Regions from separate parts of the Shewanella zhuhaiensis genome, predicted to be linked through region 2. Evidence: riboswitches for the same ligand, from Rfam matches in the RefSeq annotation. Region 2 holds a riboswitch; the other holds the start of a gene.

Region 1 (7,373 bases), 710 kb from region 2:
AGTCCAGGTAATTTCTTCGCCGTCTACAACGATTTTGTATTTGGCAGGACGTGGAGCGCGCTTTTTGCCAGCAGGCTTGTTGGCAGCCACGTTACCCAGATCTTCAACAGACAGACCGATTTCAGCCATCTGCTTACGGATTTCTTCAATCTTGGCGATACGCTCGGCGTTGGCTTTCAGCTCTTCTTCGGCTTCGGCTTCACGCTCGTTAATGATTTTTTCGAGTTTGGCGGCCAGATCACGCAGCTCATCAACAGACAGATCTTTAACAGCAGCTTTCAGACGACGACCGTGGGTCAGGATTTCAAGAAAATCGCTCATGGTTTATTTGGTCCCGTGTTTAATAAACTAAAATGAACATCGAAAAGAATAATAGAAATAAATAAATCAGTCTGCAATTAAAAAACCGTAATTATTAAGTGATATTCATCAAAATAGGCGAGTTCGACCGCTTTTTGCTCCAGCCAATGGGTCAAATTGAGCATGTTGGCGATAAAAGCAGGCCACTTTTTTCCAATAGATACTTTGCTCAGGTTTAGCTTTTCATCCTGTCAGAGTCGCTTGCCCCAATCCTGGATGTCGTCATTGGCCTGCTTGAATACGAATTTTTAATGGAACGAGTGGGGCAGGCATGCCCTTTGGCAAGACACAATTAATCACATAATCACAGATAAATTGATTGGATATTGTATTTGTTGATATTTCAGCTTGGGCGTTATTTGTTTGATACCTGACCAAAACAGTCTGCTTAGCCTTTAGTCGAATTGGTATTGTGACATCGATTTCATTTTCGTCTGTTTTAGCCTGCTTCTATTCTGCGTTGTCTGTCAGTCTTCACTTCTATGATGGCTATTGGTTCACGGCGGGTTACTGCTAGCTTTACTGGCTGTTATTGGCCCAGCTTCTATATTTGTGGTCGGCGGCTTTTGGGGCGGCTGTAGCGAAAGCCATGGAAACGTCGGCTTTTACTCAAGGTTGATATTTGCGGGCTTATCGTCCGCCGGGGGTCATCATCCCATGTGTCATTGCGGCGGCTGCCGGGCGTAGCAGGCGCCATGTATCAGGTGCTATGTATCTGTTGCCATGTAATAGGCGTAATGGTGGTGTTCAAAAAACTGGCCAGTGAGCCTATGCACAAACTCACAAACGCTCGTTTGACTCAGGTTGACGTTTACGTTAACAGCACGTAAAGTTGCGCTATTGCGTAACCACTTGGGTGCCATGGTGCCCGCGGTTACATCCCCAACAAAAGAAGGTGCAGGAAGGAAACCCTATGAAAATACTGGTGCCTGTAAAGCGCGTTGTCGATGCCAACGTGAAGGTGAGGGTGAAGGCCGATAATACCGATGTAGACACGGCAAACCTCAAGATGGCGATTAACCCCTTTTGTGAAATTGCCGTAGAAGAAGCGGTAAGACTCAAAGAAACGGGTCACGCCAGCGAAATCGTGGTTGTGAGTGTCGGCAGCAAGGCCGTACAGGAGCAGATGCGTACCGCTATGGCACTGGGCGCCGATCGGGGAATTCATGTGGAAGCCGGCGACGATTTGGCTCCGGTTTCCATCGCCAAGATTTTGAAAGCCGTGCAGGACAAAGAGCAGGCCGAGCTGGTATTGCTGGGTAAGCAGTCCATCGATGGTGACAACAACCAGACCGGCCAGATGCTGGCCGCGCTGATGGACGCGCCTCAGGCGACCTTTGCTTCCAAAGTGGTGGTGGAAGGCGGTGAGCTGCTGGTAACCCGCGAAGTGGACGGCGGCCTGCAAACTGTGCGCCTGCCAATGCCCGCCATTGTGACCTCAGATCTGCGCCTGAATGAGCCTCGCTACGCCAAACTGCCCGATATCATGAAAGCCAAGCGCAAGCCGCTGGATACCGTAACTCCGGAAGCCCTGGGCGTGACGTTAAAGGCACACCAGAAGCTTATCAGTGTGACAGCGCCTGCTGCCCGTCAGGCCGGTATCAAGGTGGCCTCTGTTGAAGAGCTGGTGGAAAAACTGAAAAACGAAGCAAAGGTGATCTGATATGAGCATTCTCGTCCTTGCAGAACATGATAACGCCAGCCTGAAACTGGATACCGCCAAGGTTGTGAGTGCCGCCAAGGCTATAGGTGGTGACATCCACCTGCTGGTTGCCGGTCATAACTGTGGCGCTGTGGCCGACGCTGCCGCTGCCATCGATGGCGTTGCCAAAGTGCTGGTGGCTGATAACGCCGCCTATGCCGCTCACCTGGGTGAAAACCTGGCCGCGCTGATGCTGGATTTGGCCGGTAATTACAGCCACATTCTGGCCGCCGCCAGCTCCATGGGTAAAGATGCGTTGCCTCGGGTTGCCGTGCTGCTCGATGTGGCCCAGCTCTCTGAAGTGGTTGCCGTGGTTGATGCCAACACCTTTGTGCGCCCCATCTACGCTGGTAACGCGCTGGCAACGGTTGAGAGCCTGGATGACAAGAAGGTGATGACGGTACGTCCCAGCGCCTTCGACGCCGCCGGCAATGGTGGCAGCGCCGCCATTGAAGCCCTGGATAAGGTGTTTACCGCCAAGAGTGCCTTTGTGTCGCAGGAGCTGACGGTATCCGAGCGCCCTGAGCTTGGCAGTGCCGGCATTATCGTCTCCGGTGGCCGCGGCATGGGCAGCGGTGAAAACTTTGCCCTGCTGGAAAAACTGGCCGATAAACTCGGCGCCGCCGTGGGAGCTTCCCGCGCTGCCGTTGATGCAGGCTTTGTGCCCAACGATCTGCAGGTAGGTCAAACCGGTAAGATTGTGGCGCCGCAGCTGTACATTGCCGTGGGTATCTCCGGAGCCATCCAGCATCTGGCGGGCATGAAAGACTCCAAGGTGATTGTTGCCATCAACAAAGATCCTGAAGCCCCCATCTTCCAGGTGGCGGATTATGCCCTGGAAGCGGATCTGTTTGAGGCCGTGCCCAAGCTGATAGACTTGCTTTAATTTGTGATCTTGGTCACGATATGCGGCCTGGGGGTAGCTTCCCCCGGGCCGCTTGTGTTTTTATGTGCCGCACGCCTGCACACGGGCGTCCTGAGTAGAGGTGCGCCAAGCATCAGTAACAGTCAACAGGGTGATGCCGTTGACGGGCTGTGAAAGGGCATTGGCGCCGAAGTGGATGTGTGTATCACCGCCTTCCGCTGGGGTCGTTATCGAAAGAAACGGCACTGCCATAGTATTTTCTGTCGGGATGACAGAGGTTGTATTTACTATGGAGCGCTACTGATAGGACAGGTGTTCTTGGGTATTTTTGCCGTTTCCCCACCAGTTCAGTCGCCCTCCATTCGTTTTTTACGAAGATATTTCAATGACATTGATAAGTTACGCCGACTCGGCATTGTCCCTATTGCCGCCGATTGTGGCTATCGTACTGGCGGTATTGACCCGCAAGGTGCTCTTGTCCCTTGGCCTGGGTATTCTGGTTGGCGCGCTGCTGCTGAATAATTTTGCCCCTCTTGCCAGCGCCGAATTTTTGGCTCACCGGGTTACCAATCTGGTGTGGAGCGATGGCGCGCTCAATAGCTGGAATCTGTATATCCTCGGCTTTTTGGTGCTGCTGGGGATGATCACCGCCCTGATTACCGTCTCCGGCGCTGCCCGCGCCTTTGCCGATTGGGCCAGACAGCGCATCCGCTGCAAGCGTGACGCCAAGCTGTTGACCATGTTTTTGGGCTGTGTGGTCTTTATCGACGACTACTTCAACAGCCTGGTGGTGGGCTCCATTTCCCGCCCCTTAACCGACCGTTACTATATTTCCCGCGCTAAGCTTGCCTATCTGCTGGACTCCACCGCCGCACCTGTATGCGTAATTTCGCCGGTTTCCAGCTGGGGCGCCTATATCATTGCGCTGATTGGCGGCATCCTTGCCACCCACGGCATGAGTGAGGCGGGCCATTTGTCGGTGTTTATCCAGATGATCCCGATGAACTTCTACGCCATCTTCGCGCTCTTACTGCTGCTATGTGTGGCCTTTATGGGGCTGGATGTTGGCCCGATGAAGGCCCATGAGCAAAACGCTATGCGCGGCAATTTGTACGATGAAGCCAAGGGCACACCGCCGGGGGCCAGTGCCGACTTGCCGGAGGCCGATAGCGGCCGTATTGCGGGGTTGTTCGTGCCCATTGGCACCCTGGTATTCGCCACCCTGTTTTTTATGATCCAAAGCGGCGCCTCGGCGCTTGCCCAAGCCAATCAAGAGTTTTCTCTCATTGGCGCTTTTGAGAAAACCGATGTGGGTGGTTCGCTGTTCTTCGGTGCGCTGGTGGGCCTGGGGGTAACTCTGGTGCAGGCCATAATGCAAAAGGTTGAAAGCAAGCTGATTATCACGGCGCTTACCCAGGGCGCCCGCTCCATGGTGCCTGCCATCTATATCCTGCTGTTCGCCTGGACCATTGCCGGTATTATCGGCGAGCTGGAAACCGGCAAGTTTATGGCGAGTCTTGCCAGCGGCAATATTCCCTTTGCGCTGCTGCCAGCGGTGATGTTTATCCTCGCCGGGCTTACCGCCTTTGCTACGGGCACCAGCTGGGGCACCTTCGGCATTATGCTGCCGATTGCCGCCGACATGGCCATGGGCAGCCACACGGCAATGATGTTGCCGATGCTCGCCGCCGTGCTGGCTGGTGCCGTATTCGGTGACCACTGCTCGCCCATTTCTGATACCACGATTTTGTCGTCCACCGGCGCCAGCTGCCACCATATCGATCATGTGGTGACTCAGCTGCCCTATGCGCTGATTGTGGCAGCCATCAGCTTGGTGGGCTATACGGTGATGGGCTTTACCGAGTCGGTGTGGGCCGGATTTGGCACCACTTCAGCCCTTTTTGTGCTGGCGGTGATAGGTCTTAAAATCAAGGCCGGGAAGGGCTGAGCCTCGCTGAGTTTACAAGACGTTTAACAATAGAAAAGCCGCTCAATTGAGCGGCTTTTTTGTGGCTGAGCTTTCACTTACCAAAGTGCGGCCTGTATCAGGCCGCTGATTGGTTCAGGTGGCGGCTTACTTCAGGCCGCGGCGCTCCAGCAGACCGTCGGTGGTCGGTTCCTGACCACGGAAGTTGATGTAGGCTTCCATCGGCGGCACGCTGTTGCCCACTTCACGGATGGCCTTGCGGTACTTCATACCAATTTCACGGTTCAGGCCGCCCTGGGTTTGCACGTAGGCATAGGCGTCGGCTGCCAGAATTTCAGACCACATGTAGGCGTAGTAGCTGGCGCTGTAGCCGCCCGGGAAGGCGTGGGCGAAGTAGGCTGAGCGGTAACGTGGCGGTACGGCTTCAATGTCCACGCCGTGCTTTTTCAGCGCAGCGGCTTCGAAGCTGGCAACGTCTTTGAGGCTGTCACTGGCTTTCAGTGAGTGCCATTCCAAATCCACCAGGGCTGCGGCCATGTACTCCAGGGTGTCAAAGCCCTGGTTGAAGCTGCGTGACTTCAGCAGCTTGTCCAGCAATGGCTTGGGCAGCGGCTCGCCGCTCTGATAGTGACGGGCATAGTTGGCCAGTACCTTGGGATGGGCGGCCCAGTCTTCTTCGAAGGTGGATGGGAACTCAACGAAGTCGCGGGATACCTTGGTGCCCGCCAGCGTTGGGTATTTCACCTTTGACAGCATGCCGTGGGTGCCGTGACCCATTTCGTGGAACATGGTGGTCACTTCATCGTAGCTGACAAAGGTCGGCTCGCCGTCCGGTGCCTTCTTGATGTTCATCACGTTCACAACCACTGGCTTGTTACCCAGCAGACCGGACTGGTCCACGAAGGAGCTCTTCCAGGCGCCGCCCCGCTTGCCGTCACGGGCAAAATAGTCGGCGTAGAAGATGGCCACGCTGGTGCCGTCTTCATCAAACATTTCATAGGCCTTCACGTCCGGGTGGTATACCGGCAGATCCGGGCGCGGCTTCATGGTCAGGCCGTAGAGTTCCTTGATGGTGTAGAACACGCCATCTTCCAGCACCCGGTTGAATTCGAAGTAAGGCTTGAGGCTCTCTTCATCCAGGGCGTACTTTTCCTGACGCACTTTTTCGGCGTAGAAGGCCCAGTCCCAAGGCTTGAGCTCGAAATTGCCACCGGTTTTATCAATCATCGCCTGAATATCGGTGGCCTCTTTGCGGGTGTTGGCCACGACTTTTGGCACCATGGTGCCAAAGAGCTCGTACACGGCTTCAGGGCTGCCGGCCATTTGTGGCGCCAGGCGATAGCTGGCCCAGTTGTCAAAGCCCAGCAGGGCAGCGCGTTCGGCGCGAAGCTGTGCCAGACGGGCAACCAGAGAGGCAGTTTCGTTCTCGCCTTCAAGGCCACGGTTGGCAGAGGCTTCGAATACCCGCTTACGCAGTTCACGGTTTTCAAGCTGTGCCAGCACTGGCTGACGGGTGGTGTTGGTGATAGACAGCAGGAACTTGCCGTCATGGCCTGCGGCCTTGGCATCGGCGGCAGCCATGCGAATAGCGCTGTCAGACAGACCCGCCAGCTCGGCTTCGCTGTCAACCACCACGGCGATTTCTTTGGTCAGGCGACGCAGGCGCTGCTGGAATTCATCGGTCAGCTTGGAGTGCTCTTCGTTCAGGGCACGGATTTGGGTCTTCTGCGCTTCGGTGAGCTTGGCGCCAGCCATCACAAAGCGCTGATGGTACACCTCAATCAGGCGCACTTCTTCTTTGGTCAGTCCAAGGTCGTTGCGCTGGTTGTACAGGCTTTCGATGCGGGCAAACAGAGTCGGGTTCAGGTTGATGTCGTCAGAGTGAGCCGACATCAAAGGTGCCATCTTGGCTTGCAGTGCGCGTAGGGTAGGGTTGGAGTCGGTGCCCGCCAGGTTATAGAACACCTTGGAGGTGCGGGTCAGCAGGGCGCCGCTTTTTTCCATGGCCACCAGGGTGTTTTCAAAGGTGGCTGGCTCAGGATTGTTGGCAATGGCCAGGATCTCAGCCTTGTGCTCGGCAATACCCTGCAACAGCGCTGGTTCAAAATGGCTGTCGTTGATGGCGGCAAAGTTGGGCGCCTGATATTGCAGTGCGCTTGGCGCGAAGAAGGGGTTGTCAGCACCAATGACGGCGACAGCGGTGGCTACATCGCCATTGTTTACGCCACTTTCGGACGGGCCAAGGGCGCAGCCGCCCAACAAGAGCGCGCCGCCTACGGCAAGGGCGATAAGGCTTTTATGCATGGTTTCTTCCTGCTTGTTGTTGTGATTGTGGTTTTTTGATGACTGGCTAGGCTAACGAGGCGGCCTTAAATAAGTCTGAATTGTTGTGGGAACTGGCACTGGGGCTGGGGCTGCGCTAAGATAGCCCGGCATTTTTTTCAGGGGATCTTCGCGTTGGCTCAGCTCTATTTTTATTACTCGGCAATGAATGCCGGCAAATCCACCTCGCTGCTACA
Region 2 (7,373 bases):
ACACCAGCACCTGCATTACGCGCAATTCCAGCTTGGTATCTATGCCTTCCCGAGAAACCACGCAACGCTCGGGTACAACAAGGTACTCGCCCAAGCGATATTTATTATTATTAAACATGCCGTTCGCTTTGTTACTTTAGTTTTATCTTTCTGTATTTAATCAATATCGGTGCCTGAGGGGAAGCGGCAGCACACATCTATCTTTTCATTGAACTTGCCGCTGTGGTTACCCTTGGGTATCTTTAGCGCCCCAAAGACCGTATCGAGACCGCAAATGGACGATTTTGTTTACAATCCACCCTGCAAACCCTGGCTGGAGATTTTGCACCAGGACAAGGACATCATCGTTATCAATAAGCCCAGCGGCATCCTCTCGGTGCCCGGTCGCGATCCTATTCATTACGACAGTATCTGGTCACGGATAAAGGCCGAGCATCCCAACAGTCAGGTCGTGCATCGTCTGGATATGGCCACCTCCGGCGTCATGGTTTATGCCCTGCGAAAAAGCGCCGAAAGCGAACTCAAGCGTCAGTTCCGCGACCGGGAAACCCACAAAATATACTATGCGCGGGTTGCAGGGCACGTTAAGCAAGATACCAGCGTCAATCTGCCGCTTATCTGTGACTGGCCCAATCGCCCCAAACAAAAGGTCGATCACCAGATAGGTAAACCTTCTCTCACCCATGTGGAAGTCGTCAGCTACGGCAAGCGCTCGACGCTGGTGAAGCTCACCCCCATCACCGGCCGCAGTCACCAGCTCAGGGTACATATGATGGCCCTTGGACACCCCATCCTGGGTGACGGCTTCTATGCTGACCCGCTGGCGAAGTCTCTTGCAGACCGTCTGCTGCTGCATGCAGCCAGCCTCAGCTTCACACATCCTTATTCGGCCGAGCCGCTGACCTTCGATGCCGAAGTGCCGTTCGCCGAGCCGATTGGTGAGCAGTAAAGTCACCTTTTCGCTGGAAAATTCACATTAAAGCCCGTAAATTATTGTTCAATCATTTGGTAGTTAGAGCAGTAAGCAGTGGATACATCATTTCAGCGTGACCAGTTGGACAATCAGATCCTCGAGGCCCTGATGGCCGATGCCCGCACTCCCTTTGCCGAACTGGCCAAACGATTCGGCGTCAGTGCGGGTACCATCCATGTGCGGGTCGAAAAGATGAAGCAGGCTGGTATCATCACCGGCGCCCAAATTACGGTAAACCCCAAGGCGCTGGGCTACGATGTGTGCTGTTTTATCGGCATTAATTTGAAAAGTGCCGGCGATTACCCTGCAGCTATTGCCAAACTCAATGCCCTCGAAGAGGTGGTTGAAGCTTACTACACCACCGGCAACTACAGCATTTTCGTCAAAGTCATGTGTCAGTCTATCGACAGCCTGCAACATGTGCTGATTAACCGCATTCAATCCATTGCCGAAATTCAGTCCACCGAGACCTTAATAAGCCTGCAAAATCCGATTGTCCGAGCGGTAAAGCCCTGATCCAACTCTGGCACTGTAAAGCTTAAAAACAAAAACACCGGCACAATGTCCGGTGTTTTTGTTTAACTGACTCAAAGCTCAAAGACTTTGGTCATCACCTTATAAAGCTCGGTGCCCTGATGCACAGACGCCGATGCAAAATGCAGTATCGGCACTCCGTCCTCAGGCAATTTAAGCGGCGTCAGTTCCTCACCGGTGCCGTACAAATCCAATCTGAGCAGATTCACCAGCGGCTCACCCGCCTTCATCGGCACGCCTACCTTCCCGAGATACTCCACCATCCCCGCCTTGGGCGCATGGAATTTACGGTAATTCTTCAGAAAACAGCCAAAGCGCTTCATCGGCTTGGGCAGCACTTTCTCGGCAATCACCCCGCGGTGGCTAAGATACGCCAGAATACCTTCGGCATCTTCTAGGGCATCATCGAGATCGATACGCTCCTGACTGCCAAGCTCTAAAGTAAACGCCGAGACTTTCACCCCCAGTTCGCGGCCACGGCTCGAAGCCACCTCAGCCAGCGTCCACCAGGGCACAAAAGCCGCCTCATCCATCGCGCCGCCGAAACTGTTGGGGATCAGCAAGGTATAAGGAATCGAGAAAAACTGCGCCGCATCACGCTCATATTCAGGGCAATACAAGTGTTTGCACGACTTGGGGCCGGTGTGCAAATCCAGCACTATATCAGCCCTGTGTGCCATCGCCTGCAAGGTTACCGCAAGCCTGTGCCCTGTGGTCACACCCCAGGGATTTCCCAGCTTGCGGGCGCACTCTTCCACCAAGGTGGCGCGAAACGCCGTTACCAGCGCCTCATCATCCAAATGTGCATGCTGCTGATACCATACCTCGATATTAAAGCCATGGTCGAGATACTCACGGTTCCAGTTCACCCCAGTAATGGGATCAAAGCGGCCCAGGGTAAACTCGCCACTCTTCTGGTTTATTCCCAAAGGATTTGCCAGCGGCACCAACTGGATATCTCCCAGCAGCTCGTAGTGCTCCAGCAGCTTCATCAGCTGATAGATCACCGCGTTGCCCTGTACCTCGGCGCCGTGCACATTGGCCTGAATGTAAACACTTGGGCCCATACCCTTACCGCTAAAGCGATAAACAGGCAGCGACAGCGGCTGACCGGCAGCCAGCTCGCCCACCCGCACTTCGTGCTTATCAACCCGCATTATGCCTGGCCTTCAAACAGGTTTTCGTGCAATGCTTTCACCACCTGCGCTGCCTCACTCTCAGCCACCAAGACGCACAGATTATGTGGGCTGGCGCCCTGGCAAATCATCCGCACATTGTGGGACTCGAGCACACTGAATACCTGACGGCAAATACCCGCCGTGCTGGCGATACGGTTACCGATAATGGCCACCAGCGCCAGGTTATCTTCAACCCGCACCCGGCAATGCTGCGACAACTCCTGTAACAAGGCTTCACTCAAAAGGCCACTGCCGGTGGAGTCGGAACCGGTTTTATCCAGCGTCAGCGACACGTTCACTTCAGACGTGGTGATAAGGTCGACCGAAATTTTATGACGCGCCAAAGTGGCAAAGGTTTCTGCCAAAAAGCCGCGGGCATGCAGCATCTGCAAGCTGTGCAGGTTCAAAAGAGTCTGATCGCGGCGTACCGCAACGGCACGATAGGTCGGTGGATTGTCCACCTGATGACGGATCCAGGTGCCGCCCTTTTCCGGGGCCTTGCTTGATCCCACAAACACCTGAATTTGCTGACGAACGGCAGGCAGAATGGTGGCTGGATGCAGCACCTTGGCGCCGAAGGTAGCCATTTCAGCTGCTTCGTTAAAACTGATTTCAGCAATGGGGCGTGCATTAGGTGCCAAACGTGGGTCTGTGGTGTAGATACCAGCCACGTCGGTCCAGATCTCTACCGCATCGGCCCGCAGCGCCTCGGCCAACAAGGCGGCCGAATAGTCACTGCCACCGCGGCCAAGGGTAGTGGTTTGGCCGTCGGCATCGGCGCCGATAAAGCCCTGGGTCACCACAATCTGGCTTGCCAGCAGCGGTTGTAAAAAGTCACGTGACAGCGCCGCAATGTCTTCAATCTGCGGCTCTGCGCGGCCAAAGTGACTGTCGGTCCGCATCACCTGCCGCACATCAAAGCTAACGCTACTGGCGCCCTTTTCACGTAGCACGGCGGCAAAAATCAATGACGAGCACTGCTCGCCCATGGACAGCAACTCATCCATAATCGACTTGCTGCGATTAAGGATAAGTGACTCACTGAGCACAGAAATACGCGACAGCAGGCTATCGAGCGCAGCAGCCACATCCTGTGGGCGGCTCAGTTTGTCGAGGATAGCGTACTGAATTTGGGCAATTTGCTTAAGCAGCTGTAACCGACGCTCATCGGTCACAGTGGCCTGGGTGAGTTCCACCAGCAGGTTAGTCACACCGCTGGATGCACTGACCACCACCAGCCGGGTCGCAGTATTGGCCAGCACTATATCGGCGCAGCGGGACATAGCGTCAAAATCGGCAACAGAGGTACCGCCAAACTTGGCTACGACAAGAGACATCAGCACACCTCCGTCGACGGCGAATAGACGAAAGCAGCAAATTGATTGGTAAGGGTTTTCATGTGTTAGCTCCGAACTGACTTCGTTCGAAGAGCCTGGTGCAAAGATTCGGCACCCCAATAGGAGGGAAAAGCGATCGTCACCAGAAGCTCTCCACCAAATTACAGGTGACAATCGTCAGGATTCAGCCTGAACGACCGACATGGACCGCTTACCCCGCAGTGCACGCCTCGGCGCCAATCTCCCTCGCAAGTCGTCGTTGGAGTGGGTACTCCTCAAACTTGCTACCTAGTTGACGCTCCTCTTCTGTGCCTTCCATAGGAAGGGACGAAAAAAGTAGCAATAAAGACCTAATCAAGTCAATCCGAAATTACCCAACTTGATAAAAACTGTGTTTGGCTGAGCAATCGCGCTATCGGCCAAGATCCGGCAGTTCGCTCACCAACCGCACCCGCTCGCTGAACGCCCCCATCTGCGCCGGCGTTGCCTGCATCAGGCATGGCAGCAGCTCAAGCTGGTTTTCGGCCACATAATAAATCGCGTTTTGCTGATGGCGTCTGGCGAGCGCCAGGCCGTCTTCTCTGGACAAAAACACCGCCCAGCTTTTTTCCATATGGGACAAATCGCGGCTCGCCCCTATCATGGCCCGATAAGGCACCCCCAGAGATTCAATGTCTCTGAGCAGCGCCCGATCCCGCAAACGGTTCTGACAGGCAGTCAAAATCCGCCCCTGAGGATTATGGGCTGTGATAATGGCGAACTGGGAAAAAGGAGAAAGTTGCTGAGTCAACAGAAATTCTGTCGACTGATAGAGATGCCAAAGCTGTTCGAAATGACTGTCCATGCGTGTGAGAATCATTCAAAAGAACCCGATACAGTTTAGCAGACTCTTTTACGCTGCCTAGTCATGTGAGGCAGATCTCATTTACAAAAACACCCATCACCTTACATTTCATCGACTTAGAGAAAATTAATCATAATTAATCGGCCTTTCGGCTGGATTTGTTAACATTTCAATTGTTAACAAATGCCTAAAACGAGTACAATTGGCCCCGTTAGCCTTCCACCCATCCAGCCGTTCATTTGATACAGACTGTTACAAATTTTCCGCTGATGTCAGTGACTTGGCTAATCAACTGTACGAAATGTGATCCATATTCAATTTAACATTTATACTTTGCAAAAAACGGGTGTCTGAGGAACTTTAGCAAGGCATTGTTTATCAAAGTAAGTACAGTTCGCGTTCCCCAATGTGGGGCAACTATTGGACTAATCGTAGAGTGTGCCGGCTATCAGGCGCTGTCTCTTTACCACACAGGTTTTTCAGGCCCTGCCCAGCTAGCAAGCAGGCCCTGTCCGACAGTCGACCGGCACATCCGGTTAGCACAGAATTTGTTTTAAATTTAGGTACTTAATTATGCAAAACCCGCACATTCTGATCGTAGAAGACGAAGCCGTTACCCGTAATACCTTAAGGAGTATTTTTGAGGCCGAAGGATATGTGGTAACTGAAGCCAACGATGGCGCAGAAATGCATAAAGCCTTGCAGGAAAACAAGATCAACCTGGTAGTGATGGATATCAACCTGCCAGGTAAAAACGGTCTGTTGCTGGCACGCGAACTGCGTGAAATCAACAACATCGGCCTTATCTTCCTAACCGGTCGTGACAACGAAGTCGACAAAATCCTGGGTCTTGAAATTGGCGCGGACGATTATATTACCAAGCCGTTCAACCCACGTGAGCTGACTATTCGTGCCCGTAACCTGCTGACTCGCGTAAACAGCACTGGCACTGAAGTTGAAGAAAAGGCCGCCGTCGAGGTTTATCGTTTCAATGGCTGGAGCCTGGAAATCAACAGCCGCTCTCTGGTCAGCCCATCCGGCGAATCTTACAAGCTGCCTCGCAGTGAGTTCCGTGCCATGCTGCACTTCGTCGAAAACCCTGGCAAAATTTTGAGCCGCGCCGATCTGCTGATGAAGATGACCGGCCGCGAACTCAAGCCACATGACCGTACCGTAGACGTGACAATCCGTCGTATCCGTAAGCACTTCGAAAGCCAGCCGGACACGCCAGAAATCATTGCCACCATCCACGGTGAAGGCTATCGCTTCTGCGGTAACCTGGACGAATAAGGGTTAACCTCTCTTTAAAAAGCCAATCTTCGGATTGGCTTTTTTTATTCTATTTTCCGAAAGATACAAGCCTCTGCGCTGCTCCGGCACATGCTCGCAAAGCAAAAAACGCCGTACAAAAAAGCCTGTCGATGACAGGCCTTTCTATTAGGGTTGGAGCTCAGTGTTTGCTCAGCGCTTAAGCTCGCTGTCGAGGAAATCTGCCAGGGTGCGATACAGGTGGGTACGCACCTTCTCACCGCGCATCGAGTGCTTGGAGCCCGGGTAATCCACCATACGGAACAGCTTGCCTTCGTCCTGCAGCGCCTTGTAAACCCGGGTCGAGTTTTCAAACAGCACGTTATCGTCGGCCATACCGTGGTACATCAAAAGCCCGCCCTGATAGCCGCCCACATGGGGAAACACGCTCGCCTTATCGTAACCCTTAGCGTTGCGGTCCGGATGACCCATATAGCGCTCGGTGTAATGGGTATCATACAGGCGCCAGTCGGTCACAGGGGCCCCCGAAATGGCCGCTTTAAAGTGGCTTGGCGCCTTAAAGAGACTCATCAGCGCCATGTACCCGCCATAGCTGTGACCGTAAATGGCCACCTTATCCCCTGCCACAAAAGGCAGCGTGCGCAGGTAATCCACCCCGGCCATCTGATCGCGCACCTCGGCATCACCAAGGTTTTGGTAAATGACATACTCGAACTTGGTGCCGCGGTGCGCCGAGCCGCGGTTATCCAGTTGAAACACCAGATAATCCTGTTGCAGCAGATACTGGGTAAAGTAATCCTGCTCGCTCCAGCTGTTGGTGACGAGCTGCGCGTGGGGGCCGCCGTAAACCCGCACCACCACGGGATACTTTTTGGCGGCATCGAAATTCACCGGCTTGAACAGGCGGTAATGCAGTGCCTGACCATCATCGGCCTTCAGAGTGCCAAACTCGGGCAGCTGCCACAGACCGGCAAAGGGATGCAATGGATGACCAACTTTGACGGCGTTTTCTTCCACCCAGGCCAAATGCTTACCGGCCGAGTCATGCAAACTCACCTGAGGCGGCTGCGACAGGCTGTTGAAGTAATCCAGATACACAGGGCTGTTTTCAGCAAACACTGTGCCGTGCATACCGGCTTCGGTTGAGAGCCGTTCAATCTCGCCGCCCTTGAGGCTCACCCGGTACAGATGACGCTCGGTAACCTTGTCCTTGCGGCCGCTGAAATACACAAGGCCTG

Evidence for each region. A riboswitch is a leader RNA that binds a small molecule or an ion and turns the genes downstream of it on or off. The one in region 2 is predicted to bind lysine.
Region 1: another riboswitch for lysine. It lies ahead of MJ923_RS04605 (Na+/H+ antiporter NhaC family protein); the one in region 2 lies ahead of lysC (lysine-sensitive aspartokinase 3).

What each region holds. Positions count from the first base shown of each region.
Region 1 covers NZ_JAKUDL010000001.1:1,076,025-1,083,397, forward strand. The annotation lists gene MJ923_RS04590 (H-NS histone family protein) at 1-321, opposite strand, end outside; gene MJ923_RS04595 (electron transfer flavoprotein subunit beta/FixA family protein) at 1,274-2,023, shown strand; gene MJ923_RS04600 (electron transfer flavoprotein subunit alpha/FixB family protein) at 2,025-2,948, shown strand; lysine riboswitch at 3,036-3,235, shown strand; gene MJ923_RS04605 (Na+/H+ antiporter NhaC family protein) at 3,313-4,875, shown strand; gene MJ923_RS04610 (M3 family metallopeptidase) at 5,002-7,158, opposite strand; gene MJ923_RS04615 (thymidine kinase) at 7,312-7,373, shown strand, end outside.
Region 2 covers NZ_JAKUDL010000001.1:365,810-373,182, reverse strand. The annotation lists gene MJ923_RS01535 (winged helix-turn-helix domain-containing protein) at 1-118, opposite strand, end outside; gene rluA (bifunctional tRNA pseudouridine(32) synthase/23S rRNA pseudouridine(746) synthase RluA) at 275-949, shown strand; gene asnC (transcriptional regulator AsnC) at 1,028-1,489, shown strand; gene MJ923_RS01520 (succinylglutamate desuccinylase/aspartoacylase family protein) at 1,561-2,664, opposite strand; gene lysC (lysine-sensitive aspartokinase 3) at 2,664-4,022, opposite strand; lysine riboswitch at 4,161-4,336, opposite strand; gene MJ923_RS01510 (DUF3293 domain-containing protein) at 4,435-4,881, opposite strand; gene arcA (two-component system response regulator ArcA) at 5,440-6,156, shown strand; gene MJ923_RS01500 (S9 family peptidase) at 6,328-7,373, opposite strand, start outside.